2 regions of the uncultured Planococcus sp. genome follow, and region 2 is predicted to be linked to the other one. Evidence: predicted binding sites of a transcription regulator. Region 2 holds the regulator's gene; the other holds the start of a gene.

Region 1 (14,859 bases), on a different contig from region 2:
GTTGAACTAAAGAATTTTGCTTTTACACAACGCTTCGGACGCTTTGGGCATGGCTCCCGTAAGAAACCAGGCAAAGAGCGCCAGTCTTCTTGCTTCGCCTAGCCCCTGGGCGCGCCGGCGCTAAGAGATGTAGTGAATTCAAAGCGAGTCTCTATGTTTCTACTATATCTATAAAAGATATGGAGCAAATCAGCGGAGACTCCAGCGGGATAGCGAAGTGCCGAAATCCACTCGGGCCAAAAGCCCGAGTTAGTTCGGCGCGAGCCCGCAGGAAAGCGGAGCTGATTTGTGGAATATCACCAGGCGAAGATCTTTAGTTCAACTTATACAGATAGAAAGTAGGGAGCGAAATTCAATGAAAAAGTCCTTTTTAACTATAACCTTGGCAGCATCCGTACTGGCTTTAGCTGCATGCAGCGACAACGGTGAAGGAGAAGTCATCGTTACATCTGAAGTTGGCGATGTCACCAAAGATGAACTTTACCAAGAAATGAAAACGTCAATCGGTGAACAGGCAGTACAGATTCTTATGATTGAGAAAGTGCTTGCTGAAAACTACGAAGTGACGGACGAAGAAGTGAATGCTGAATACGAAAGCAATAAAGAAGAATTGGGCGAAAGCTTTGATCAGTTTCTTGCTCAAAACAATCAAACAGAAGAAAGCTACAAAAAAGTCATCCGTTTGAATATCTTGCAGGAAAAAGCATTGACTGAAGATGTTGAAGTGACGGACGAAGAAATCCAAGCTCAATATGACCGTCAAGGCACTGAGTTGAATGCACGCCATATTCTAGTGGCTGATGAAGAAACTGCCAACTCCCTTAAAAAGGAATTGGATGAAGGCGGCGATTTTGCTGCATTAGCTGAAGAAAACTCAACTGATACAGCATCTGGTGCTGACGGTGGTAACCTTGACTGGTTCGGTCCAGGAGCTATGGTTCCTGAATTCGAAGAAGTCGCTTATGGCCTTGAGGTTGATGAAATCAGTGAGCCTGTAGCCTCTGAATTCGGATTCCATATCATCCAGGTTCTTGAAAAACGCCAGGTGGAAGACCAGCCGGCACTGGAAGATCAAAAAGAAGAAATCCGTTCTGAAATCGCACTTTCAAAAGCAGACCAAGCATCCTTGCTTCCAAAAGTTGCTGAATTGATGAAAGAAGCAAATGTCGAGATCAAAGACGAAGATCTTGAAGGCGCATTGGATGATATCTTAAATCCACAACCTGCTCCTGAAGCCGCTCCTGCTGAATAATAACTGAAGATCTAAAAACCCCCGTTTCCTGCTATAGGAAACGGGGGTTTTTTAAACTTAAAAAACTATGATATTTTCGTTCTTCAGTTATTGTCCAGACTTTAGCGGCAAGGCTACGCGGACGCTTGCACTTTTCTTCTTAAATTTTAGGTTTATAGAATGAACGGTTATCCAATGCAAAGACGCGTTCGGAAAATTCGCCTTCCTTGGTTTTTCCAAGGACGCGATCCATCATCATCATCTTGGCATCGATATTGTCTATATAATGCAGGATTTCCGCTTCTTTGAGCATCGGTTTTTTCGGACTGCCCCATTCTTCCTTGCCGTGATGAGAGAGAATGATATGCTGCAAGAGCATCACTTCTTCCCCTTCAATCTCCAGCTCTTCTGCAGCTTTCGCCACTTCCGTCACCATGATGGAAATATGACCGATTAAATTGCCTTCCACTGTATAGGTTGTAGCAATCGGGCCTGAAAGTTCAATTACTTTGCCGATGTCATGCAGAATAATTCCCGCATACAACAGGTCCTTATTCAAGCCTGGATAGATTTCGACCAATGACTTGCCCAGTTTCAGCATTGAAACGACATGATCCGCTAAGCCGGAAACGTAGTCATGGTGATTGCGGGTCGCTGCCGGATATGTCAGAAATTGCTGCTGGTATTTTTTCAGCATAAAACGGGTAATCCGCTGAATTTGCGGGTTTTCCATTTCAAACAGATACTTCATCACTTCTTCCAGCAATTCTTCTGTTGATTTTTCCGACGATGGCATCAAATCAGCAATCGATTGATTTTCCTCGGGCTTTGCCGGCCGGATGCTTTTTATGCGCAGTTGATTTTTCCCTCGGTAATTGTGGATTTCTCCACCTACACGGACAATCGTTTCCGCTGCGAATATTTTTTCCTGTTCATCTTTTGTATCCCATAATTTCGCTTCAATATCGCCGCTTTTGTCTTGCAGCACCAACGAAATAAATGGGTTCCCCGTAGTTGTGACTCCCTTGACGGACTGCTTGATCAGCAGGAATTCGTCGACGGTCTCGCCAACTGCGCGCTGTGTAATTCCTTTAGTCATGAATGAACGCTCCTTTCGGTATTGGCCACTTTGATGATCTGCGCATTAGGCCAAGCCTGTTGCATGCCTTCGTGGCAAGTGAAATAAATGAACTGATGCTCTTTTTGCAGCTCTGTCACTAAGTTTATCATTTGCTGCAGACGACTGCGATCAAAATGGACAAAAGCATCGTCCATAATAATCGGAAATGGATGGCTGTTCTTCATCGATACGGCTAAAGACAGCCTCAATGCCAGATAAGCCTGCTCTTTTGTCGCCTGGCTGAGTTCAGCAATACGGAAATACGTGCCGTCCTGCCGCTCCGCTTCGAAATACCCATCCATGTTCATCGCCAATCCTTTATAGGCACCAGCGGTCAACCGGTTGAAATAATGCTGTGCATTGTTCAGCACTGCCGGCAGTTTCTTTTCTTTCAACTCATCCATTGTTTGTTTGATCGCTTCCACAACTGCTTTATTGATGGACCATTGCTGCGCCAACTCAGTAAATCCCGCTTTTTTTCCTTCAAATTCCTGCTGCTTTTCTTCGTAGGAAGTATCCGACAACAACAAACGGGTCAATTGCTGTTTATCCGCCTGTTCAGCCAGCAGCTCATTTCGCTCTGCTTTCAGTTTCGCCAACTGGACTTGGCATCTCTCCAAGGCCGCATCTGCATCATCAAGCTGCCAGCCATCCGGGAGTTCATGATCACCGATGGACTCCAATTGTCCATCAACAAGTGCAAGCTCTCTTTCCAGCTGCTGTTTCCGCTCCCATGCATCTGCAACACCATAGAAAGCGGGAACATTTTCCGCTTGAGCATATTCCAGCAAAACCTGCTGTTCCTTTTCAAGCTGCTCCCGGTACACAGTCAAACGACTGATTTCCTGCTCCAGCCCCGCTTGCTTTTCTTTTATTTTCAGCCATTCTTCCTGCTGCTGCTTTCGGTGTGCCAACTCTGAACGCAAAGCCGGCATCAGTTCGCCAGCAGCCAATTCCTTACCGCATGCCGTTTCTGCTTTCTCCAACCATTCCTTCTGCCGCTCTTCGAGTACATGGATTTCATCCTCGATCCGCTTCAGCCGTGAATGGACATGGTGCACCTTACGGATTTTTTCAAATAGTTCCAGAATCATCGTGCGGCTTGTTTCCGGCTGTAGGCCGATCTGCGACAGATACTGACGATAAGCAGCTTGAGCTGAATATCCAGGTTCTTCTGTTGAATAGGTGGTGATTTTCTTTTTAATGGCATCCCGTTGAGCCATCAAATTATCCAGGTGACGGTCAAATTCCGCGACTTTCTTCGTAACGGTTTCATAGTCACTTTCTTTGCCGGCGTACTTCTTCAGAACCGCCTCGTATTCTGCCGACAGCTCTCCAGGTTTCGGCGTTTTAAGAAACAGCCTGACACCTACTCCGATTGCCGTTGCACCCAGTACCATCACTACTGACGAGGTTTGGATGAATCCGTATGCAGCTATGATCACACCCAGTGCGATCATCATATAGTTGATCATAGATCCATTTCCGCTGCTGGCCTGTTGAAATTTTGATGCTGCTTTGGCTTCTGCCAATTCTGCTGAGATGGCTGGCCATTGTTCCGCAGCGAGCCGTTCTTTTCCAGGAGGCTCTCCCGCCAAAAAAGAAGTCAACTCATGCTCTGTTTGAGCCAGCTTATTTTTCTCTTCCTGCAGATTGCGCAGCCGGAAACGCTGGTCCTCTTCTTCCACATCCAAATCCTTCAGCTTGCCAAGCAATTGCTCTTCATTGCTCAAAGAGACATCTACAGCCAATGCCTGCTGTTCTGACAGTCCCAACAATGACACGGTGGTCTCGCAGTCTTCTGACAGTTCCGAATGCTCCTGGCGCTTTTGTTCCAGCTGAATCCGCAGTTGATGCCAATCCGATTCACGGTTCAACAGGTTTTCCAGAATAGAGGCAGGTTCTCCTGCTTCAATGGCAGGCAAGCTGCCTTGCTGGTTCGCCGCGTGCTCCAAATCGGCTTTTGTTTCCGACAGCTTGTCCACCAGGCGATCCATCTGCCTTTTGCCATCCACCGGAAATCGTACAAGTTCCAAAGTTTTAATCTGTTCTGTTAGCTTCTTTTTATCAGCAAGCAATGGAGAGGCCTGCTGCCATTTGCCAAGTTTTTTCAGTTCCTGGTCTATTTCCGCTTCTTCGCCTTCAACAGCTAACAGCCGGTGCTCGATTTCCCGCAGCCGCTCGATAGAAGGGCCATAAAGCTCTGTCCGTTCCCGGTACTCCTTCAGCTCACCTTCGATGCTCCGGAGTTCTTCAGCGAGTCTATTCATTGCCGGTGTACGTCCACCCTTCTTGAATAGCTGCGCCATTTCCTTTTCCAGCTGGCCTTCCAGGCGCGTCACTGCATCGATGCCTGTGGTTCCTGAAGCAAGCAGGGTACGGCTCAATTCTGTTTCACTCAGCCCTTCAAGCCCCTGCAGTTCATGGATGGAAAATGAAAAAACCGCTTCAAACGAGGCGCGGTCATAATTGCGCAGCAATTGCTTGAGCTCCGCTTCTGCTCCCCGCCTGCCATCTTCAAACCAGACCGTGACATCTCCAGCAGATTTTCCTTTTATCCGCTCAATCACCAGTCTCCCATATTGCGGATCGGAAATATGGAGCTGACCCCCGTATTTCCCTCCGTCTTTCGGTTCATAGCGTAATTGCGTCCCATTGCGTGCAGGAAAACCAAATAGAATTTGGATGATGAATTGCTGCATGGTTGTTTTTCCGGCTTCATTGGGTCCATAGAACAATGCCAACTGATCGGTCAGGTCGATTGTCCGATTCTCATGCCTGCCGAAGCCGTAAATGATCAGTTTCTCAATTTTCATCCCGTCACTCTCCTGCCTGCATACTGCGCCGAATTTTTTGTGCGGCTGCTTGTTGAAGATCCCCGACGGATTGATCTGCCAATGGCTCTAAAAAACGACTGCTTTTCGGATGCCTGTATAAATCCTTCAACACCGTTTTCCATTCTTCTGTACTCCACCCTTCGATTGCCTGAACCAGTGTAGCCCCAAGCGGTGACAGCTCTGTTTCACTCTCTGCCTGTTGAAACTGAATCCCTTGGATCCAAATAAAATAATCCAATGCATCCATCGATTCCTGCAATGTTTCCAGCAACTCGCTCTCTGGAATTTCGGCTAACAGCTGAAAACTTTCCCGATCCAGCTCGGTAAACACGATATCCACGATTGCCGTACCCGCTGCTTCCCCCAATAGGCTCAGCTCCTGCCGGCAGGCATCGATCAATTCATTCATATGGAGGAGTCCTTTGACCGGAATGGCCACCTGCTCGAATTGTACGACTGACGTGGGGATGAACTCCAGAGCCGTATCCCTTTTCGATAGCGTTACATCATAAAAGCCTTTTACACCGGATTCCTTGCGGTGGCGTCCTTGAATATTGCCCGGATAAATGATGGATGGCTCCCTGTGAAGTTCCTGGCGTTTATGGATATGGCCAAGCGCCCAATAATCGTAATGTTTGCTGAGCAGCTGCTCTTTTTTGAAAGGCGCGTAAACAGCATGGGTAGAATCCCCCTCGAGGCTGCCATGCAGCATGCCGATCTGATAGCTGTCCGTATCTGTCGCTTGGGGATAATGCTCGACCATCGATTCACTGACATGGCGTTTGCCATAGCTGAATCCCGTGAAGATTACGGAACCGCCTGCAGTTTCCAGGTTAAACTGGGACACCGAATCATCGAATGTATGGACATTCTCCGGGAGATTGAAACGCGTCCAATTGCCGCTCAGATGATCATGGTTGCCATAGCTGATGATCACGGGAATCTTCTGCTCCGCCAGCTGCTGCATCCCCTGTTGAAAACGGGCTTGTGCGCGGATGCTGCGGTCTTCACCGTCATAGATATCTCCGACAATCAAGACGAAATCGGGTTTTTCTTTAAGGGCATGCTGAATAAGCCGATCGAAAGCATCCAAGGTGCTGTCTTTCAGCTTTTTCCACTGCTCTTTCCGCAAACCTTTCATACCGACGAACGGACTTCCCAAATGCAGATCTGCTGTGTGGATAAAACGAATGGATTCCATAATTAACCCCTTTTATTGACCGAATATTTGTTCCTATTTTACCATGAAAATCTCATAAAAAAAACTGTTTGCAAGAAACTTCCTGCAAACAGCGTCCTTATGTTCTGTTTAAATTGAACTGAAGAAACCAGCTCTTACCCAGTGCTTTGAGCACAGCTCTCGATTACTTATTATTCCCTAAACGAATGGCTTTGCGGATGTCCTTCAGCGATTGGGACGAGCCATACATCAGGACACCGCCGCGGTAGACACGGGCACCGAACCAACCGAGGATCCCGATGGTCACCAGCATGATCGCGATGGACAGCAGCGGCTCCCATAATGGCAGATCCAGCATGCCGACACGCAGGAACATCACCAAAGGCGCAAAGAAAGGAATAAAGGAAGCGATGGTCACGTAACCGGCTTCCGGTATCGAAATTCCCGAAAACGCGATAAGTGATCCGAGGATGATCAAAATCATCATCGGCAGCATCAATTGCTGCACATCCTCTGTCCGGCTGACCAATGACCCCAGCAATGCGGCAAGCACCGCATACAGGAAATAGCCCAGCAGGAAAAAGAGGATGGCGAACAGGAATGTGCTGATTTTGACTTCCGAAAAGCCCATGACGCTGAAAAAGCCTTCCGTCAAATCGGTGCCGGCCGTTTTAATTGCGAAATAGCCTGCCAGTCCGAATATCATCATCTGTAATATTCCGAGGGTGCCGATGCCAGCGATTTTTGCGAACATATGCTTAACCGGCGACACGCTGGAGATCAGAATCTCCATAACACGAGAGGATTTTTCTGTTGCCACTTCCATGGCGATCATATTCGGATAGTAGATGACTGCTACATAAATCAGCATGATCAGAACGTAGACAAGTCCTCTTGCCTGACTCAGCTCTTCCTGCGATTTGGAGGATTCCGAAATAGCTTGCCGTTCAAATTCGACCGGCATGAACAATTGGCCCACCTGATTATCGTCCAAACCAAGCTCTTCAGCAGTTAAAGATGTATGTATGGCCTGAACTGCATTTTCAATTTCCATTCCACTGCCCATTTCATTGGCAGATTCCGAGACATAGCGCGCCTGCAATTGGCCATTCTGTGTTAACACCAAATAATCATCGATGGTGCCTTCTGCAATGCTTTCCTGCAATTCTTCTTCCGTCAGAAAGGTGGGTACAGCTTCGATGCCGCTGTCCATCAACTCAAACTGATTCTGCAGTTCAGGGAACAGCTCTGTGGTTTCATCAAGGACATGCAGTATGTTCTCCTCGGATTCTTCGTTATCGAAAAGGGAGATGATATTCGGTATATTCGCCAGAAGGAAAAAAGAGGCGACGACAATCAATGTTGTGATGATAAAGGATTTCGTTCTTGCCTTGGTCATAAATGCCTGTTTGAAGATAATCCAAAAACTATGCATGCTTTTTCCCCACCTTCGCAATGAAAATTTCCTCCAGAGAAGGTTCTTCTATCGCAAAGTGGCGTAAAGTTCCCAACTCCATAGCTTTCTTCAGGAGAATTTGGGCTGTATGTTCATCTGTAATCTGAAACAAAGCGCCCTCTTTTGTTTTAGTGAAATGATCGACACCCTCAATTTCGCTTAAACGACTGAGGTCGGCATTCATATTCAAACGGACTTTCTGCTTGCCGAATGACCGTTTCACTTCCCGGATTGAGCCTCCAACAACCACTTTTCCGCGATCCAAAATGCTCATCTCATCACATAGTTCCTCGACATGATCCATCCGGTGGCTGGAAAAGACGATGGTTGCTCCCTGCTTCTGAAAATCCAGGATGGCTCTTTTCAGCATTTCCACATTGACTGGATCAAGCCCTGAAAAAGGTTCATCCAATATCAACAGTGAAGGTTTATGCAAGAGCGACGCAATCAATTGGATTTTCTGCTGATTGCCTTTCGACAATTCTTCCACTTTTTTCTGGCCATAATGAGGTACTTCAAAGCGCTCCAGCCAGGCAGCCGTTTCACGCTTGGCATCCACCTTCGTCATCTTGCGCAGCTGTGCCAAATAAACCAGCTGTTCTTCAACTTTCATCTTCGGATACAGGCCCCGTTCTTCCGGCAGATAGCCAATATCCGGACTGCTTGCATATGTAATAGGCTTTCCTTTCCAGCGTACTGTTCCGTGCGTGGGATCCAACAGCCCGAGAATCATCCGGAACGTTGTCGTCTTGCCCGCCCCGTTGGCCCCAAGGAAACCGTGCATCCCCCCTTCTTCGATTGACAGCGAGAGATCATCCACCGCTGTAAAGTCACCGAATTTTTTCGTCACCTGTTCTACATGTAAAGCCATTTCCGGTCGCCCCTTCCTTTCTACTTATTACGAAACATCTGACGAAATGTTTCAAAAATTACAGGACTTTTCAAAAGAAACCCTTTATACTTAAAATGAATATCCATTCAGAAAGGATTGATTCACTTGAGAACTTATAAATTGACTGCATTCGAACAAACAGGCAAACAGATAATGGACGAAACATTTACGGCCGAAACAGATGAGGAAGCGCGTGACAAAGGAAAAGTCATCCTGGAAGAAAAAGGGCTGACCAAACAAACCCATCGTCTGGCATCACCTGCTGGAAAACTTCTTCTTTTCCATTCATAGAAACGCAAAAGCATGGCGGGAAATTCCCGCCATGCTTTTTTCTGCTATTCATATAGAAGAGGCATAAAAACCTCCGCTGATCCATGCCTTCATTAATTAACTGCCTTTAAATTCGGGTTTGCGTTTTTCGACGAATGCCTGGATGCCTTCCAGGTGATCCGCTGATTTCCGCATAGCCGACTGTGCTTTCGCTTCCATTTCCAGTACATTCTCCAATTCATCCACTTTCAATTGATGAAGGATATGCTTGGATGCCAATTTGGCATTAAGTGGTGAGGCAATCGCTTCAGCCGCATAGCTTTCAGCTTGTTCAAGGCCCCGCCCTTCGGCTGTCACTTCTTCGATCAGGCCTTTTGCCAGGGCGTCATGCGCTTTTAAAGTCTGCCCTGCCCAAATGAGTTGCTTGGCTTTCGGTACGCCGACGCGTTCTTTCATAAAGAAATGGCCGCCGCCATCAGGCACAAGTCCGATGCCGATAAAGTTCATGGCCAATTTGCTGTTTTCTTCAGCGATCACATGATCACAAGCCAATGCGATACTGAAGCCGAGCCCTGCAGATGCCCCATGGATTACAGCAATTGTAATCTGCGGCAGCGTGTAAAGCGCTTTTGCCAACCGGCTGACATCTTTCATGACCAGCTCGATATCCATTGGATTATCCGGATCCATCATTTCCTTGATGTCACCGCCGGCTGAGAAAGCTCTTCCTTCGCCGCGGATGATCAACACTTGAACCGTACTGTCCTGCAGCAGCGACTCAAAGCAATCCGCCAATTCTTTCATCATCGTGCCATTCATCGCATTCATTGATTTCGGCCGATTCAGAACCAATTGTCCGATACGCCCTTGTTTCGTTAATTCAATCGTCTCATACATAAAAAAAAGACACCCCTTCGTAAAAATGAATTGTCATTCACCTTTACGTATTCGGTGTCTCTCTTTTAAAACCCTTTATTTCTGTAAAAATTACATGCTTTCGTATAGCGACTGTACCGGTTTGATCAAGACACGGTTCACTTCTTCGATCATTTGGCTCAATCCCATTTCGGCTTCAAGCATCGCCAAAATCTTTTCGTTCTGTTGAGCTGCTTGTGCAGTGCTCTGGGCGTTCATCATTTCTTCTTCAGTGATTTCTTCACCTTGTGTCTGTTTTTGCTGAAGAGAGATCTGCAAATCGCGGAAAGTCTTGAACAATTCGTTCGCTTCTTTGTCTGCAGTCACTTGCGCTACAGCCTCTTCCAATTTCTTGAACTCGTCTGTCGCACGGAACGTGCTTTCCAATTTGTTGATGTCGTCGTAAATGTTTACTGCCATTTTCATCAATCTCCTTCTGTAGTCAGTTTAGTACCATGACGAAAATCCCTTGGAAGATTCCGATGAATCCTCCCAGAAAAGCGCCCAGTACGGTAATCATCTTAAATTCTCTCCGTGAAATCCCAAGCACCAGTTCTTCCAGGCGGCTGAGCGGCAGAGAATCGACTTGCTCTTTCACCATACCTTCCATATCAATCTTCAATATGGTTTCTTCCAGTTTATGCTCTCCTTGCTCGAAGACAAAGTCTGTCACAAGTGGAGTAATATTGACACTTGTCCATTCTAACCCTCCAGGCCAAGTCTCTGCAAGTGTTGCGTTCAAACGCGTGGATACTGCTGCTTTTTCACGGACATACTGCTTCACTGCTGCCAATGCCGTGTCAAAATCAAATTCTTTCAGCAATTCATCGACTCTGCGGTCCTGCACCTTTTCCCATTCACTGAACGCCAAAGTTCCAATGAGTTCGAACGTTCTTGGGGAGTTGAGGAATTTGATGATTTCCGGTTGGATGCGGTCGACCAGAGGCTTCGACTCACCAAGCAGCGAATGCAGCATGTGGCCGAAACGCCCGCGCGATTCCAGAAACTCATCCAATAACGACTTGATGGTCTGCCTGCCATGCGGCGACTCGAAATATGTCGTACCTTGATCGATTGCATACTGCACACCTTCAAAAAGCTTTGCCTCAGTTTCCGTTTTCCAGTTTTCGGGCATGAGTTCACGGATGGTCTTGCCCGCAATATAGGCTTGCAGCGAATCTTTCTGAAGTTCGACCAATTCATCCAGCTTTGCCTCGATTTTACGATCCATTCCTGTTTGCCCGGCCGCCTGCAGCCAGTCATTGAATGTTTTCGGCGAATCGAACAAATGCTTATTCAGCTGCCGGTTGATCCATTTCTCTACTTTCACATGCATTTCTTCATTGAAAAAACGCTTTTTGAATGTTTCCGGAGTTAACAGATGCTCAACGACGGTCCTTCCCAACTGCCGGGATAATTCATCGCGCCGTTTCGGGATGAGCCCAGGTGTCAGTGGAACACGCCACTTGCCGATATACTTTGCCTCGTAAGGCCAAAAAAGCATTTTAATCGCTAAATGGTTTGTGACCCCACCAATCAATGCGCCTACTACTGCCATAAAAGCTAAAGTCCATATGATATTCACTTTTGTCACTCATTTCTTTTTCTGCTTTGTGTATTCGGTGAAATCCCCTATAATGGAAAGAGCAAGGTAAGGGGGAATCTGCATGCTTCAGCATTTTAAATTCAAGCCGATGTTCGAAAATCGTCAACTGCCGGGATGGGACATTTCCTTCTTTTATAAAAATGAACGGATTACTGGAGAGTACCATCCCGATGGCAGCATCCAGTGGCGCTCGAAAGCACCGCAGGACGAAGACACCATCAAAACCATGATCCACGAGCTGATGCTCTACCATGTATACGATTAAAGCGCGGGAAAGTTCCTGCGCTTTTTTTCGTCCGCTCTTTCAATTATAGGGAAGGCCAGCTGAATTTAACAGCGATAGCTTCGTGAACTCAAAAAAAGGGAATGCCCCTTTACCCAACAGATTGGGTTTGGGACATTCCTGATTGAATTTTGTACATCTGGAAATAGGTGCCGCCAAGCTTCATCAATTCCTCATGTGAACCGGCTTCAGCAATTTCTCCTTTTTCCAGCACCAGTATGCGGTCTGCATTCTTGATGGTCGACAGACGATGCGCAATGATAAACGTCGTTCTGCCTTTTTTCAATACATCCATGGCATGCTGGATGATTTCCTCCGTCTCCGTATCGATATTCGAAGTTGCTTCATCCAGTATCAATATGGCGGGATCGAATGCCAATGCTCTTGCAAAGGACACCAATTGACGCTGTCCGGAAGAAAGCGTGCTGCCTTTTTCTACGACCGGCTCATCGATTCCTTTCGGCAGATGGTTCAATACCCGCTCGCCGCCCACTGCTGCCAAGGCATCAATGACCATTTGCCTGGTAATCCGCTCATCTCCGAGCGTGACATTCGACTCGATCGTTCCACTGAACAGGTAAGGATCCTGCAGCACGATGCCCATATGCTCCCTTACCGATTGTCTGGGCATGTCATTGACGTTGATGCCGTCGATGGTTATGCCTCCTTCACTGACATCGTAGAAGCGGAATAACAGGTTCATGATGGAACTTTTACCCGAACCGGTATGGCCAACCAATGCCACCGTCTCCCCTTGCTTCGCTTCAAAGCTTATATCCTTCAGCACATATTCCTTCTCTTTATAGGCAAACCAGACTTTTTCAAAGCGGACATTGCCCTGATAACGCGCTATTTTTTTATCCACTACCGGTTCTCCACTTTGATCCAGCAGGCGGAATACCCGTTCGGCAGCCACCAATGCTTGCTCCAGACGACCGAATTGATTGACGATGCCGTTGATCGGGTTGAACAGCCGGATGATGTAGTCGATGAACGCATACAGAACTCCGACCGTCACCACTGTGTTTCCGGACATGGAAGCTCCTCCAAAATACCAGACGAACAGGATGAAGGTCATGGAACGCAATACGCCGACCAGGTTATAGGAAGCCGCTCCTTCAAGCACCAATAATTTCTTTTGGTATTTGTAGTGCTCATCGTTCAGTTCCACGAATTCATCCTTCATCTGGTGTTCCCGGCGGAATGCCTGGATGATCGTCATTCCCTGAATCGACTCATTGATCATTGCATTCATTTCACTGACTTTTTCCCGTACGATGTGATTATAGCGAGCTGCATATTTGCGGTAGATCAACATCCATACATACAGCAGCGGAATCAACACCAATGTCATAGCCGCCATTTTCCAGTCGAGATAAAACAGCGCTATATAAATACCGCCCATATACATGAAGCTCGTTGCAAATTGAGACAACACTGTCACGAACAAATCACGGATCGCTTCTGTGTCGTTGGTGATGCGTGCGACCACTTTTCCCGCCGGCAGATTATCAAAATACCGGATCGGCAAGGTCTGCGTGTGTTCATAAACATCATTGCGCATCTTCCGGATAATCCGGTTGGCCCCTTTCTGCAGGAGAATGGATTGCCAGTAGCGGAAAATCGCGGTGACGATCGCCAATGCAAAGAACAGAGCCAGCAGGTAAGCGATCGGCTCAAAATTCACCGTCCCGTCTGAAACTGCTATATGGTTATCGATGATCTCTTTGGCAATCAGCGGTGCTGCGAGATCCGCAGCCACTGCAATCGCCAGCATCACCAATCCGGAAATCAGGACGCTTTTAAAATTCATTGCATATTGTACTAATCGTTTTCCTGTCCCCATGCCTACACCTCCTCGATTTGCTGTCGGAGGAATTGTTCATTATACCAACCGTTTGCCTTCAGCAAATCATCATGAGTTCCTTCTTCTATAATCTTCCCATCATCCAGCACGACAATCCAATCGGCGTGCTTCACAGCAGACAGCCGGTGCGTTGTGATGATTGTCGTCTTGCCGGACCGTTCTGCCTGGATATTCTCAATGATCCGTGCTTCCGTCTTCGCATCGACTGCTGAAAGTGAGTCATCGAGGATGAGGATTTCCGGATCCTTGATCAATGCACGCGCTATTGAAATCCGCTGTTTCTGGCCGCCTGATAATGCTACGCCTTTTTCACCGACGAGCGTATCCAGGCCACTAGGCAACAACGCCAAATCTTTTTCAAAGTAGGACAGGCGAAGTGCATCGATCAGCTCTTCTTCACTGGCATCCGATTTGCCGAATAGGATATTTTCCCGGATAGTCCGTGAAAACAGAACATGATCCTGCGGCACATAACCGACCCAACTGCGCAATTGGTCTTTCGTCAATTTCTTCAATTCGATTCCATTCATCAGGATGGATCCCTGCCCAGTTGGATACTCCCTCATCAGCTGTTTGACAAAAGTCGATTTCCCACTTCCTGTCTTGCCGACAATACCGAGTGTCTGTCCACTGTTCATCGATAAGTTGATGCCTTGCAGATTGATGGAACTCGACTGTGGATAAGTGAAACTGAAATCCTTGAAGCCGATACGTTCTGGCCGTCCGGTTTTGGCCGGCTCTTTCGGATCAGTGACATCTTCTGGATAATCCAGTGTTTCATTGACACGATCCAGGGAAGCATTTCCGCGCTGCAGGATATTGATCAGTTCCCCGATTGCGAACATCGGCCAGACAATCATGCCGAGATAGACATTGAAGGCTACCAGGTCCCCCAGTGACATGACGCCTTCAGCCACTAGAAATGCACCATAGCCGAGGCCGATCATATAACTGATGGATGTCAGCACTTTGGTCACGGGCGCAAACAATGCATCGATCCGTTCGACCGCCATGTTTTTTTCGTAGACATCATCCGTCATGTCCGCAAATTGCTGTTCTGACGCGCGTTCCTGAACATAGGCGCGGATTACTCGAACGCCTCCGACTGATTCCAGCACGCTATCGTTCATATCGCCGAACGCTTCCTGGGCTTCCATATAGCGGACGTGGATTTTCTTGCCCAGCATTTGAACGATGATGGC
Region 2 (14,859 bases):
GTGCTGATCGGTAAAAACACCATCTACTTTATAGGATTGTTCATACGCAAACTTCATCAGTTCTTCTTCCTGTCTCTCTAAGGAAGATTCCTGTGTATCTTTGGTCGTGCTGACACGGCAATAAATTAATGCGTTTTTCTTCATTCAGCATCACCTGCAAATTTACTGGTCTCATCAGGAGCAAATCTTAAATGATCACTGGGAATCTTGAGTAATTGCCCGGCGATGATTTTAGAAGTTGAAAGGTTATTCTCTTTCATAATCTCTTCTATCCATTCATGATGGGGGGTTGTGCCACTGAACGATTCAGCTAATGTCCAGAGTGTGTCGCCTTCTTCTATTTCAACTTGGCTCATTTGTGCACTGTTTGTATTATGGGACAGGATCGCATAAAAAGTAAACACCATAATTAAAGCAAAAAACAAGATTAAGTAAGAATTTTGTCGGATGATCGTCAAATAAATCGCCTCCTGGGAATGAGTGTTCGGAATGTATGTTCTCATATTAATGCGAACAGGTGTTTTTGTCAAGAATAATATTCGAACCTATGTTTGCATTTCACTGCCCGAGTTGGTATACTATTGGTAGAAATCAAGTAGTATTACTCAAATGAGGTGAAACTGTTGAAAAAAGTATCCAAACGCCAAGAAGACATATTGTCGTTTATAAAAGAAGAAGTCCGCTTAAAAGGCTATCCGCCATCCGTGCGTGAAATCGGGGAGGCAGTCGGTCTGGCATCCAGTTCGACCGTACATGGCCATCTGGCTCGCCTTGAAAGCAAAGGCCTGATCCGTCGCGACCCAACAAAACCCAGAGCAATTGAAGTTATCAGCACTGATGAAGCGCTTATTGATAAAAGTCCTGTATTACATGTACCGTTAATCGGTAAGGTAACTGCCGGTATCCCGATTACGGCAATTGAAAATGTAGAAGAATACTTCCCTCTTCCCCAAAGCTATGGCACAGAAGATGATCACATCTTCATGCTGGAAATCATGGGTGAAAGTATGATTGAAGCCGGAATTTTAAATGGTGATTATGTCATTGTGAAGCAGCAGCAAACTGCTAATAACGGAGATATTGTTGTCGCGATGACTGCAGAAGACGAAGCAACAGTCAAACGTTTCTTCCGCGAAGATAGTTACTTCCGCCTTCAGCCGGAGAATTCATCGATGGATCCAATCATTGTGGATCAAGTTTCGATTCTCGGTAAAGTCGTTGGAGTTTATCGCCAAATCCATTAAACAAAAAACCACCGGGAAAATTCCCCGGTGGTTTTTTGTATTTTTATTATGTAGACTTGACTTCCGATTTACCGTTTCATGCAGCTGAACGCTAAAACTACAGGAATTCTTTTTCTCCTGATGTACTCCTGTTCCTCTTCGAAATATTGAGGTTTCGGCTTCCCTTCCTGCAGACCAGTAACTGTAAATCCTGCTTTTGTCAGTGCCGAGAAATAACTTTCGATGGTTCGATGATGTTTCACCACTATTTTATCGATCCATGGCTCCTGCCGCACCCCTTCATCGAAATATTCATCTACAATCCAACTGCCTCTTTTATCACCGTTTTTTTTGCTTTCAAAAGAAGAAGTCGTCAACGGATGCTGGACACTGAACACAAATCTCCCGTTGTCTTTTAACGACATATGGATGTTTCGGAATACCTGATCCACTTCAGGCAAGTAATGCATCGCTAAACGGGAAGCGATGATATCATATTCACTTTCCGGAAAGTCGAACCCTTCCATCGTGGACTTCGTGATCTGTGCATCTAGCCCTGTTAAATTTACCGATGCCAATCTGCACATTTGTTCCGACCCTTCCACCCCATGATAGTGCAGAGCTCCAGACTCCAGCAGCTCTTTTCCGAACAAGGCATCTCCGCACCCCAGATCCAATACCCGCTTATTCTGAAATACTCCCAGCAGTTCATAGATGACCGGCTTTTCAATGCTGTTGTTAGGACTTTCAAGCCGATTTCTTCTTTGCAGGAAACTTTCTAAAAAATCCTTTTCTTCGTATGCACTGGAACCTTCGTATTTCATCGTATCCCTCCATAATTCGATTTACAGTTACTTTTCAGCTCAAAAAAAGATGCTGCATAAGCAGCACCTACCGCGCGGCTTATAGAAAAGAAATCTTCTACAATTCGCTGACTTTTATATATTTAACCAAATTGATGGTGATGCGATAAATATTACCCGTTTCCGGATCGGAAATTTCATAAGTACCATTGGAAGGGATTTTGCTTAATGCCGACTCTTTATCTACTGCCTGGACGTTATGAATAAATGTATTTCCCTCATCAAAATTAAATTCTACTTGAAACGACTTCATAGCAATGGCCTCCTTCTATCTATTTACTTTGTCTTCGTGAAACAGTCTATCATACATGTAATATTATTGCTGTTTGTATAATTCCTTATAAACAATGACTTTAAGAGCAAGCAGTTCTTCTTCATTTAAATCTTCTTCAAGTTTTTGGATCACTTCGTCAGCAGACATCGAGCCATCTTCAACACCAGACTTCATTTTAGCCAAGTCTGTTATCCCTACCTTTTTAATGACTGTTCCTGCGGCATCTCCAGTTGTCTGAAACGGTAAAGTCTCACTTTTTTGTTCAGCAACTTGTGCCTCTTCTATGTACTCAAGCATTTGAGGGTCATTTTCTACATACTCCACTATTTTTTCCATCTGGCCGCTATTCCGCAGTTCTTCAGTCGCTTCAGCAACCAGGCGATCCGCCGAAAAATCCGGACCTATAACATAGATGCCGATCCCAGCAAATGAAAAAAATATTAAAAAGATAATGATTGTCATTAGAAAGCGCATAGCCGAATTCTCCTTCGCTTTTAGATTATTATAACAGTAGACGGACAAAAGTGTATAAAGTTACCATAAAAAAAAGAAAACCTCGGGTTTAATTCTTTTCAGAACTAAACCCAAGGCTCTTTTCTTTCAATTAAGCATATTCCTTACAAAATCATCGTTTCTGCTGCTCAGCAATCCACCAGTCTATGTGCTCCAAGTTAAAGATCACAATATCCTGATATGCTTTGCGATGCGGAATCTTTCTTTTCGACATTAAATCTGTAATCTGCTCTGCAGCCAGTGGATAATTTACTGATTCCAAATAGTCTACTAAATTTGAAAGTCCTTGAATTTTCCTCAATTTAATCCCCTCCCACAAAATCTTCCTTCAGTTCATCCGAAGGAAAATTCAGTATGAGTTATTAAAATTTTTGGCTGCAATTAATTATAACCTTAAAATTCAGCCTGTAAACCATTTTTTGATTTCATTATTGTTCTGTTAGGTTGATTTTTATCATTCCTTTTTTCCATTACGTTGCTGTAGACCTATTATTTTTCAGCTGGTTATTCTGGTCAATCACTAAATTAGGGCAGCCTTATTGTAAGAATTCGTTTTTCCAAAACAAAAGCACCTCCGAAGAGATGCTCAAAATCCTTATTATTTCTTTTGTAAGGCCAATACTGCATATCCTTTATCTTCATTAAAGTTCCAGTCGACATAAATATCATCTATCGGCCGTTTCAATATCTTCTCTAATGTAGATTGTTTAAAAAGTTTATATTCCAATGGCCGTTTTGCAAGTTTCAGCGTTTCTGAAAACCCCAGATTAATAAGTTCCTTCTCAAGAAGAGTGAATATCTCTATTCGCCTTATTAACAGTGTTCTTTCCCCCAACCAGAAGAGCTCAGTGGAACCGGGCTCTTTTTGTCCGATTTCACTTATTTTGATGATTTCATCAAGAAGTTTTTTCTCATCCACTTCGCTTGGCCATGGCTTCTTCTCTATGTCCCCCTCTTTAAGGATCGCTAGAATCATACCGGATTTTTGATTTAAATTCCAATCGGCATAAAGTTCTTTAATATCTAGATTTGCTTCTTTCCAAAAGTTTATTTTAAATTCTTGCTCAATTTCTTCCATTAATAAATCTCTCAGTTCGAGAACCTTGGTGCCTTCATTTTTACTGAGAAGAATTTTTTCCATTGGTGATAAAAACTCTCTTATTTGTATACAAATAAAGGGGTGAACGATATTGACATAAACCGACTTTGGACCCTTGCCGAAATGAGAACGCAAAATCGTTGACGAAAACCTGCTGATAATAGCTTCAATCGTCTTTTCCTGCTCTTTTACCATTTTAATACCCCTCTGAATGGAAGATAGAATTCTTTCCATTCTATCAACCATACAGGAGTTTCGCAGTGACTACTATTAATCGCGCTTACTACGCTAATACTAGTGCTAATCTCTTGATACGTAGTGTCAGAAGCTTGTGTACTATACCATAGTATTCAGTAATCCACTAAACCCGTCTGCTGATCAGGAATCAGCTCTTTGCCTTTTCTCATAAGCCCGTTCCTTCTTATTGTAGCGGATGTAGCCACTTCCAAAAGCGATAAGTGAGGTGATCCAGAGTGAAATAACAGCTGCATTTAAAATCATGAACATGATTTCTCCTCCTCTTTACGTATCAGCAATATAGTCGATTATCAGAATAAAGTACGGGATAACAACTCTTTCCAAGATCCATTGAATTGGATTGTTTACAATTAGTCGCATGAACACACCCATAAGTTTCTCTCTTATTTAAATTTCAGTCTTTTATTCAGCCATCTTCGATTTCGGAAAACTATTCAATCTAGAAATCGGATAATTATGCAAATTTTCCATACATATTTCCCACTTTGATTTTCTAATGAAAACAGAAAAAACCGTTGGAGCTCTTAAGCTCCAACGGTTTCCATCCATTTATATTAATACATTTTCAAGTATTGCTCACGTTCCCAAGGGTGGACGCTTGTGCGGAACATGTCCCACTCAATTTCTTTCGCTTCGACGAAGTTGTTTAAGATATGTTCGCCTAACGCTTTAGTCATGACTTCATCTTTTTGAAGTTCCTGCAAAGCATTGTGAAGAGTGCTTGGAAGATCTTCGATACCAACTGCTTCACGCTCTTTTTGGTTCATCGCATAGATATTGCGATCCACCGCTTTTGGCGGAGTCATTTTCTTGCGGATTCCATCAAGACCAGCCCCTAAAAGAACAGCCATCGCTAAGTATGGGTTCGCTGCCGGATCGACTGAACGCACTTCTACACGTGTAGACAAGCCGCGTGATGCCGGAATACGCACTAACGGACTGCGGTTTTGGCCGGACCAAGCGATGTAACAAGGCGCTTCGTAACCAGGTACTAGACGTTTGTACGAGTTTACAAGCGGGTTGGTTACCGCGGTAAAGCCTTTAGCATGTTCAATGATTCCAGCTATGAATTGGTAAGCTGTCTCACTCAATTTCATGTCGCCGTCTTCATCAAGGAATGTGTTGCGGTCTCCGTCGAACAAGGAAAGGTTCATATGCATTCCTGAACCGCTGACTCCGAATAATGGCTTCGGCATGAATGTTGCGTGAAGTCCGTGTTTACGGGCAATCGTCTTAACGACCAATTTAAAAGTTTGGATTTCATCACATGCTCTAATGGCATCTGCGTATTTAAAGTCGATTTCGTGTTGCCCTGGTGCTACTTCGTGGTGGGAAGCTTCGATTTCAAAGCCCATTTCCTCCAGTTCAAGAACGATGTCGCGTCGGCAGTTCTCACCAAGGTCCATTGGTGCCAAGTCAAAATATCCACCGTGGTCATTCAATTCAAGAGACGGTTCGCCTCTTTCATCAAGTTTGAACAGGAAGAATTCAGGTTCTGGCCCAAGATTGAAATGTGTGAATCCAAGCTCTTCCATATCCTTCAATACACGCTTTAAATTCGTACGCGGATCTCCAGGGAATGGCGTGCCGTCCGGGCTGTATATGTCACAGATTAAACGAGCTACTTTTCCTTTACCAGTGATCCAAGGGAATACCACCCATGTATCCAGGTCAGGGAATAAATACATATCAGATTCTTCGATGCGTACAAATCCATCGATAGAAGATCCATCAAACATCATTTTGTTATCGAGTGCTTTGTCCAATTGGGATGTCGGTATTTCAACGTTTTTGATGACCCCAAGAATATCGGTAAATTGCAGACGAATAAAATTAACGTTCTCTTCTTTTACTAATCGTTGAATGTCTTCTTTTGAATACTTGCCCATGTTCTCTTCACTCTCCTATGAATGTAGTATGTAAGCCCATTTCAATTAAAGAAACGGGATAAATCACTTTGTCTGAAGCCGCCTCTTTCTACGGGTCTTGCCTGGTGCTTCAACTCTTCATGCAGCAACTTTCGCAGCTCCGCATCGCTTAAGTTTTTCGGCTCCAGCTTTTCGTTTGCAGGCGTTTCTCTCATATCGTATATTTTCTTGATGCCTGCAATATTAAGCCCTTGATCCAGGTAGTCCTTAATTTCAAGCAGGGTATCGACGTCGTTCAATGAAAACATACGCTTATTGCCTTCTGTTCGGGCAGGGCTGATTAAATCATGCTCTTCATAATAACGAATTTGTCTCGCTGTCAATTCCGTCAGCTGCATTACGATGCTGATCGGCAAAAGCGGCATCGTCCGTCTTACCCGGTTCGTCATAAGATTCACCCATTTCAAATAATTACTACTCTTACAGCATATATCATGTTAGATTATTTGTCAAATGAATGTTATGTTTTCTAACATAAAAAATTTCCGTAAAAATGATACGGAAATTAAATTGGATTCATTTCAGTTTTTTTAGAGACTCCACTGAATTCAGCACCGCAATTTTTACGTGCTCGTATGTGAGTCCGCCCTGGACAAAAGCTGTATAAGGAGGCCGGATCGGCCCGTCTGCTGTCAGCTCTATGCTGGAACCTTGGACAAATGTACCTGCTGCCATGATGACATCATCTTCATAGCCTGGCATATAGGCCGCTTCTGGTTTGAATTGGGCATTGACCGGCGAGCTCGCCTGGATGGTTTGGCAAAAGGCAATCATCTGATCAGCCGTTTGGAATGATACGGATTGGATCAAGTCTGTCCGCTTATCGCTCCAATGGGGTGTCGTTTTCATCCCAGCCCGTTCCAATAAGGCTGACGTAAAGATTGCCCCTTTTAAAGCTTGAGAGACGATATGGGGAGCCATGAAGAAGCCCTGGTACATATCTGGCAATGCATTCAATGATGCACCTGCCTCTGCCCCTATACCCGGTGAAGTCATGCGATAACCGCATTTTTCGATTAAATCTTTTCTGCCAGCGATATAGCCTCCAATTTTCGCCAGGCCGCCACCCGGATTTTTGATAAGGGAACCGGCAATCAAATCCGCCCCAACTTCAATTGGCTCTTGCTGTTCCACAAACTCACCATAACAATTATCGACAAAAATGATGGCTTCAGGTTTGAGGCGGCGAATATTTAAAACCATTTCACCGATTTCTTCTATCGTAAAGGAAGGGCGTGTATCATAACCTCTGGAACGCTGAATCGCAATCACTTTCGTCTGGCTGCTGATCGCTTTTTCTGCAGCTGACCAGTCGATGTTATTATCCGTGTCCAGTTCCACGTGCTGGTAGCTGATGCCGAAGTCCTTCAGGGAACCTGTATCCTTTTCACCGCCGGATACGATGGAGTCCAGTGTATCGTAGGGTTTTCCTGTTAGATAAAGCAACTCATCTCCAGGACGCAGCACACCGAACAATGAGATGGTAATGGCGTGGGTTCCCGAGATGATCTGCGGACGGACAAGAGCGGCTTCCGCTTTAAAAACATCCGCATATACCCGTTCAAGCGTATCCCGTCCTTCATCGTCATAGCCATATCCAGTTGATGGTTTGAAATGATGATCGCTGACGCGTTGTCTGTGGAAAGCCTCCAACACTTTTTTCTGATTTACGTAAGCCGTTTCATCGGCCAGCTGCAGCTGGGCCTGAATCGTTTCTTCTATCGTTTTTATCGTTGTAAGCATGTAATTCTCCATTCTCTTCAATTTCTCTTTCTATTATGCGGCATGACTTGAAATAGCGTCAAATTCTGCTACAATTCATAGAGTTGTATGTTAAGGAGGAATAAGGCTTATGGCTTGGGAAGTACTGAGCGCCATCGGTACGATTGCTTTTGCAGTATCCGGTGCAATTATCGCGATGGAAGAAGAATATGATATCTTCGGCGTTTACCTTCTTGGCGTTGTCACCGCCTTTGGTGGAGGCGCCATCCGGAATTTATTGATTGGAGTACCCGTTTCGGCTCTATGGGAACAGGAATTCATGTTACAACTTGCCCTTATCTCGATTACGGTTGTTTTCTTATTTCCCCATAAATTGCTTGGCCACTGGAATCGCTGGGGACATTTTTTTGATGCCATAGGATTATCAGCCTTTGCCGTTCAAGGAGCCATCTATGCGGTTGAACTTGAATTGCCGCTCTTCGCTGTGGTAGTGGCAGCTGTACTAACAGGGTCCGGCGGAGGAATTATCCGTGATTTATTGGCTGGAAGAAAACCTCTTGTTCTGAAATCGGAAATTTATGCTGTATGGGCAGCATTGGCGGGACTGTTCATCAGCTTTAATCTAGCCAATTCCGATTTGATGCTTTATTCTTTGTTTGTCTTGATCACTATCCTGCGAATCCTGTCCTATACCTTCAAATGGCGATTGCCGGCACGCAAAATCCAGATTTCGTAGCTTAAACCTAAGTATCCGGCCAGCTCAAATGTCTGAACTCCCATGAAGAGTTGAAACAATATATGTTATCAATCATAAAAACAGACCGCTTGGCATATGCCGAACGGTCTGTTTTTATGATCTTTTATGCGATTGTTTCGCCATTCCAGGCAGTCATTCCGCCTTCAACATTAATCGTATTGATGTCGTTTGACTCTAAAATACCACAAGCCATTTCGCTGCGGCGGCCTGCACGGCAAACCATATAATATTCCGTTCCTGCATCCAATTCCCCTGTGCGTTCTGCAATTTCACCAAGAGGGATATGTTTGGCTCCAGGAATCATTCCTGCAGCTACTTCGTCGTCCTCACGAACATCAATGATGTTCAATTCTTCTCCAGCTTCTACTCGTTCTTGCAATTCATCTGCTGTAATGGTTTTCATGGATACGCCTCCTGAATTAAAATCCTATTCATCTGAAAATGCTATACTCCAAAAAGCTTGCTGTCAACCTGAAAAGCGTAAGCACCCGTTTAGGCCCGACAGGCATAAGTCGCTCCGGCTGTGCGGCATCCCTTCAGCCGCATTGCCGGAGCGACTTATGACCCCGAGGGGCTGGGTGCTGAAGCTGGACACTGAAAAGCGGAAACGGCCGTTCAGCTCCGACAGGCAAGAGGTGGCTCAAAGGTAGTTTGAGCCACCTCTTTGCGACGAAGCACAAAGTGCTGCAGGAGCAATAAGGTTTAGACGGTCTGGCGAAGCGGCGTTTTGTGCCGCACAGCCAGAGTGGCTTATGATCCGAGGAGTTGGCCGTTGGAGCTGGACAACCAGAAAAGCGGAAGCGCCCGTGTAGCTCTGCCGGGCATAAGACAGATCGGCGAAGCGGCTTATTTTCAGCCGCACAGCTGGGCTGGCTTATGACCCAAAGAGCTGGGCGCTGGAGTCTGGACACCGAGAAAAGCGCAAGCAGCCATGTAGGTCCGACAGGCATAAGGCACTTTGGCTGTGCAGCATCTCTTCAGCTGCATTGCCGGAGGGACTTATTACCCCGAGGGGCTGGCTGCTGGAGCTGGACAACCAGAAAAGCGGAAGCGCCCGTGTAGCTCTGCCGGGCATAAGACAGATTGGCGAAGCGGCTTATTTTCAGCCGCACAGCTGGGCTGGCTTATGACCCAAAGAGCTGGGCGCTGGAGTCTGGACACCGAGAAAACGCAAGCAGCCGTGTAGACTGACAACAAAAGCAACCCTAAAACATAACAAAAAACCGGACTGCAGCTGCAGTCCGGAATCCATTCTACTCTTCGTGCTCAATCGCTACAGCTTTTGCAGGAGAAAATGTTGAAATGGCATGTTTGTAGATTAATTGCTGCTTGCCTTCTGTTTCGACCAGTACTGTAAAATTATCATAAGATTTAATGGTTCCTTTTAATTGGAAGCCGTTGAGTAAAAATACCGTAACATAAATATTATTTTTACGAAGCTGGTTTAGATAGACATCCTGAATATTGATCGGTTTCATGTGAATCCCCCTATTTCTCTACTTGTGATTGATTTGCCGTAAGTCTATCAATTCGACAGTTTCTGTCATTTTCCTGCATGAAAGCGGTTATTTCCTGGAGATTCTTTTCAGGATCCTTCAAGGCATCAATCCAGAAAATCGGCAATTTGTTCTTAAAATAGGTAAACTGCCGTTTGGCATATTTACGCGAGTTCTGCTTAAGCTTGATGATCGCATCTTCAAGGCTTGTACGTCCATCGAGATAGTCATAAATTTCCTTATAGCCGATGGCATGAATCGATTGCGCTTCCCGGATGCCTCTTTGCCGTAAAGCTTCGACTTCTTCAATCAAGCCGCGTTCAATCATGCTGTCCACACGCTGATTGATGCGTTCATACAGGATATCTCTTGGAATATCCAACCCGATGATAACTTCATTGTACATTGGCGACAACGTCAGTTCACGGTCGCTTTTTTCCTGGCCGCTCATCAGGTTTTCAATTGCCCGTACAACGCGGCGTGCATTATTAGGGTGTATCGCTGATTGCGGATCCAGTTCCAGCAATTTCTGGTGCATCTTTTCAGGACCGAATTGTTCCAATTCCTTATTCAGGCTGTCGCGCAGCTTTTGGTCGACCGCTTCTTCGGAGAAGCGATAATCGAACAACACTGCCTGCACATACATTCCCGTGCCGCCGACAATGATCGGCAGTTTGCCACGCGAACGTATTTCCGCAATTTTCTCCCGTACCAGCTTCTGGTATTCAGCTACCGAAAAGCTTTCATCCGGTTCTTTAATATCCAAGAGATGGTGAGGAATTCCCGCCATTTCTTCCGGTAGAATCTTTGCTGTTCCGATCGTCATATCCCGGTAAATCTGCATGGAGTCCCCATTGATGATTTCGCCGTCCATCTGTTTGGCCAATTCGAGGCTCAATGCCGTTTTCCCGGATGCTGTCGGACCAACAATGGCCACTACGTCAATCATTTCCGCACATCCAATCACCAATGATTTCAAAGTGAGCGTGGCGATCAAGTTCATTCAGCAATTCATGCCTGCCCTGTTCTGAGAGGTAAACTTTAACATTGACCATTCCCGCTTCAACAAATTGCTTCGCTGAGCTGAAAACGCCTTTGCCGTTATCACCAACCGGATCCTTTGCTCCACTGATCAACAGGACCGGCAAGTCTTTCCGTATTTTGGCGATTTCTGAAGGTTTATTGATGACAGCAAGACCTGAGAACAAATCGATATAAAACTGATTGGTCGATTCAAAGCCGCACCAAGGATCAGCTTCATACTTTGCAACTGCTTCTTTGTCCCGGGTCAACCATGCATAGGAGGAATCTTCTTCTTTAAACGGTTTATTGTAGTTGCCGAAAGTCATCTTGCCAAGTGCTTTACTCGGCTGCTGCTTGCCCTGTGATTTCGCTGAAGCCACCGCCACCGCCAATCCGATTTTCCCGGATGTACCGGGATCTCCGCCTGTTCCGGACAAGACCACGCGACTGATGTCTTCGCTGTACAGCTGCATATAACGGCGAGTCACAAACGAACCCATGCTGTGGCCAAATAAGATCAGCGGCAGGTTGCCGGTCGACATCTGCACTTCCGTGATGACTGCATGGGCATCTTCAACCACGCGTTCAAATCCATCCTGATCCGCAAAATAGCCTTTTACACCGTTGCGTTCTGCTGTTTTCCCATGGCCGCGCTGGTCGTGGGCTGAGACGATGAATCCGCGGGAAGCCAGATACTCCGCGAATTCCGTATAGCGTCCGATGTGTTCTGCCATTCCATGAATGATATGGACATGTCCAATCGGGCTTGGTGGTTCATAACGCATAACATAGAGTTCCTGCCCATCGGAGACGCGTATATAGTCTTTGCTAATCTGCATTCTCCACACTCCTCCTTAACGTGTCGTTTCACCTATGCTATATCCATACCCAAAACTCTTTCGGGTAAGCCTTGATAAACTTAATTCATTACACGTTTGAACATCTTTTCAACATCGTAGGTTCTGAAATGAATGATGACGGGACGTCCATGTGGACAAGTGAACGGCTGTTCCGCTCTTTTCAAATCCGCAAGCAGACGTTCCATATCGTGTTTTTGAAGAAAGTGATTGGCTTTGATCGACCGCTTGCAGCTCATCATGATTGCCGCATCTTCACGCAGCTTCTTGACATCCACTTTGCGTTCAGTCAGGACCTGTTCAATCAAATCTTCGATGACTTCCTGTTCGAAGCCTTTCGGGAACCAGGTCGGGTATTCCCGGACAATAAATGAAGTATCGCCAAATTCTTCGAGGAATACACCGCTATCGGACAGGACACCCAGATGATCTTTTAATCGTAAGGCTTCGTCACGGCTGTAGTGGAAAGTCAGCGGCAAAAGCAGGGACTGCCTTTCATCGCTGTCGATCTCCCCTACTTTTTCGCGGAAGTATTCGTATTTGATTCGTTCCTGTGCTGCATGCTGATCAATCAGGTAAAATCCGTCACTGCTCTGCGCCACAATATAAGTGCCATGGATTTGGCCCACCACTTCCAGTTCAGGGAATTGCGGACTGTCATCTACTTCGGGCTCTTCCAGCGTCGGCAGTTTCTCTTCAAACGAGACAGGATCAGATTCTACCAGTTCCTGCTCTTTTTCAACCGGCAGCTCATGCCATTCCTCAACTGCATTGTCAGGTAAGGGCTGTTTCGGTTCTTGGACTGTAAACGAACTTTTCCACAGATCCAATTGCTTGGTAGGTGCTTGTTTGACCGGTTTCGGCTTGTCGATCACGGGAGCACGAACTACCGTACTGATGGTCCGGCGAATGGTTTCGTATATCAATTCCATCAATTCTTTTTCTTTGCTTAACCGGATCTGCTGCTTGGCAGGATGAACGTTGACATCCGTCAAATAAGGATCGCCTTCGATATTCAGCACAACAATCGGCTGCCGCTCGAGCGGCAAAAAGGTATGGTAGGCTCTATGGACCGTATTGGCGATAGCGTAATGCTTGACCCATCTTCCGTTGACGAACAAGGATATATAGTTTTTATTGGCGCGCGTGATTTCAGGCAGTGAAGCATAACCTGAAACCTTGTAGTCATGCGACTGCCCTTCAAACGGAATCATCTTCTTGGCGATTGCCACTCCATATATATCAGCCAGCACACGTTTGATTTCTCCGCTGCCGGATGTCTGAAGAATCGTTCTGCCATCGTGCGTCAGCTTGAACGCGATTCCAGGATAGCTCAATGCAAAACGATTGAGGAGATCAATTGTATGGCCAAGCTCCGTCTGCAGCGTTTTCATATACTTCAGGCGTGCAGGTGTATTGAAAAACAATTGATCGATTTTGATATCCGTCCCTTTTCTAAGGGAACCGGCCCGGTGTTCAGTCAGGCGTCCGCCTTCCATCTGTACAAAAGTTCCGCTCACACCATCCGATGTATGCAAGGTCACTTTAGAGACCGAAGCGATACTGGCCAGGGCTTCCCCGCGGAATCCAAGCGTCCGGATGCGGAAGAGATCATGTTCATTGGCGATTTTACTGGTGGCGTGGCGGGAAAACGACAGCAAAGCATCATCTGCGTCCATGCCGGCACCATTATCGATGATTTGGATGGAGGTCAATCCTGCTTCGATGAGCAGCACTTCAATCGTTGTGCTTCCGGCATCGATGGCGTTTTCCACCAACTCTTTGACGACTGACGTCGGCCGTTCCACCACTTCACCAGCGGCTATTTTATTGGATAGAGGTTCGTCCATCAATTGAATGATGCCCATAGTCTCACTCCTTATCGTTTAACTTCTGCTGCAGGTCGTTCAGCATCTGCAGAGCTTGAAGCGGCGTCATTGCGGATACTTGAACGTCTTTGATTGTCTGCAGGATTTCATCTTTTTCAGTATCGGCATCATCAAAAAATGATAATTGCTCAATGGTTTTTGGCTGTTGTTTTTTATCTTCTTCAAAGGTTTTCAGCAATTCACGGGCACGGGCCAGAATCGGTTCCGGCAAATTCGCCAGTTCAGCGACATGAATGCCGTAACTTTTATCAGCTGGGCCTTTTTTCACTTTATGCAAAAAGACCACTTTGCCCGATTGCTCCATTGCCGCCACATGGACATTATGCAGTTTATCAAGCGAAGCTTCCAGCGCCGTCAATTCATGGTAATGCGTAGAAAATAGTGTATTGGCGCCGATTTCTCTATGGATATATTCAATCATCGACTGGGCAAGTGCCATGCCGTCATAGGTCGATGTGCCTCGTCCGATTTCATCAAAAAGCAGTAAGCTGTTTTTTGTAGCATGGGTAATGGCGTATTGCGACTCAAGCATTTCGACCATAAACGTACTTTGCCCTGAAACCAGGTCATCAGCCGCTCCGATTCGAGTGAAGATTTGGTCGACGATCGGAAGATTTGCGGATTCAGCCGGCACATAACTGCCGATCTGCGCCAACACAATCGTCAACGCCACCTGTCGCATATACGTACTCTTACCCGACATATTCGGGCCGGTAATCAGCAGCATGTTTTGGCCTTCCGCTAGAATGCAGTCATTCGGTACGTAATGCTGCTTATTGAGCATTTTTTCAACGACCGGATGACGCCCTTCAATAATGGAAATTTCATTGGCATCATTGAACTCAGGTTTCACAAAACGATATTTCTCAGCAACATTGGCGAAACTCAAAAAGACATCCAGTCCGCTGAGCGAAGAAGCCAATCGCTGAATACGTGAAATATACTGTTTGACTTCAT

The links. Region 2 encodes LexA, which represses DNA repair genes until DNA is damaged. Its sites were predicted from a motif close to CGAACATATGTTCG; they were not measured.
Region 1: Q0785_RS16115 (DNA repair exonuclease) is a predicted target of LexA. The motif match lies at 6,410-6,423, and genes of this name have one in related genera.

What each region holds. Positions count from the first base shown of each region.
Region 1 is NZ_CANMXD010000011.1:142,288-157,146, forward strand. It holds gene Q0785_RS16100 (peptidylprolyl isomerase) at 356-1,252, shown strand; gene yhaM (3'-5' exoribonuclease YhaM) at 1,392-2,330, opposite strand; gene Q0785_RS16110 (AAA family ATPase) at 2,327-5,167, opposite strand; gene Q0785_RS16115 (DNA repair exonuclease) at 5,172-6,389, opposite strand; gene Q0785_RS16120 (ABC transporter permease) at 6,553-7,803, opposite strand; gene Q0785_RS16125 (ABC transporter ATP-binding protein) at 7,796-8,695, opposite strand; gene Q0785_RS16130 (YhzD family protein) at 8,822-9,007, shown strand; gene Q0785_RS16135 (enoyl-CoA hydratase) at 9,104-9,883, opposite strand; gene Q0785_RS16140 (YlbF family regulator) at 9,974-10,321, opposite strand; gene Q0785_RS16145 (DUF445 family protein) at 10,344-11,486, opposite strand; gene Q0785_RS16150 (YheE family protein) at 11,569-11,772, shown strand; gene Q0785_RS16155 (ABC transporter ATP-binding protein) at 11,882-13,636, opposite strand; gene Q0785_RS16160 (ABC transporter ATP-binding protein) at 13,639-14,859, opposite strand, start outside.
Region 2 is NZ_CANMXD010000004.1:311,636-326,494, forward strand. It holds gene Q0785_RS08160 (recombinase family protein) at 1-144, opposite strand, end outside; gene Q0785_RS08165 (LysM peptidoglycan-binding domain-containing protein) at 141-458, opposite strand; gene lexA (transcriptional repressor LexA) at 624-1,244, shown strand; gene Q0785_RS08175 (class I SAM-dependent methyltransferase) at 1,313-2,047, opposite strand; gene Q0785_RS08180 (hypothetical protein) at 2,145-2,339, opposite strand; gene Q0785_RS08185 (hypothetical protein) at 2,403-2,822, opposite strand; gene Q0785_RS08190 (hypothetical protein) at 2,986-3,174, opposite strand; gene Q0785_RS08195 (Na-translocating system protein MpsC family protein) at 3,472-4,167, opposite strand; gene Q0785_RS08200 (hypothetical protein) at 4,351-4,479, opposite strand; gene glnA (type I glutamate--ammonia ligase) at 4,785-6,119, opposite strand; gene Q0785_RS08210 (MerR family transcriptional regulator) at 6,161-6,547, opposite strand; gene Q0785_RS08215 (methionine gamma-lyase family protein) at 6,675-7,901, opposite strand; gene Q0785_RS08220 (trimeric intracellular cation channel family protein) at 8,011-8,616, shown strand; gene Q0785_RS08225 (rhodanese-like domain-containing protein) at 8,741-9,040, opposite strand; gene hfq (RNA chaperone Hfq) at 9,891-10,115, opposite strand; gene miaA (tRNA (adenosine(37)-N6)-dimethylallyltransferase MiaA) at 10,126-11,082, opposite strand; gene Q0785_RS08240 (alpha/beta hydrolase) at 11,075-11,995, opposite strand; gene mutL (DNA mismatch repair endonuclease MutL) at 12,076-13,881, opposite strand; gene mutS (DNA mismatch repair protein MutS) at 13,886-14,859, opposite strand, start outside.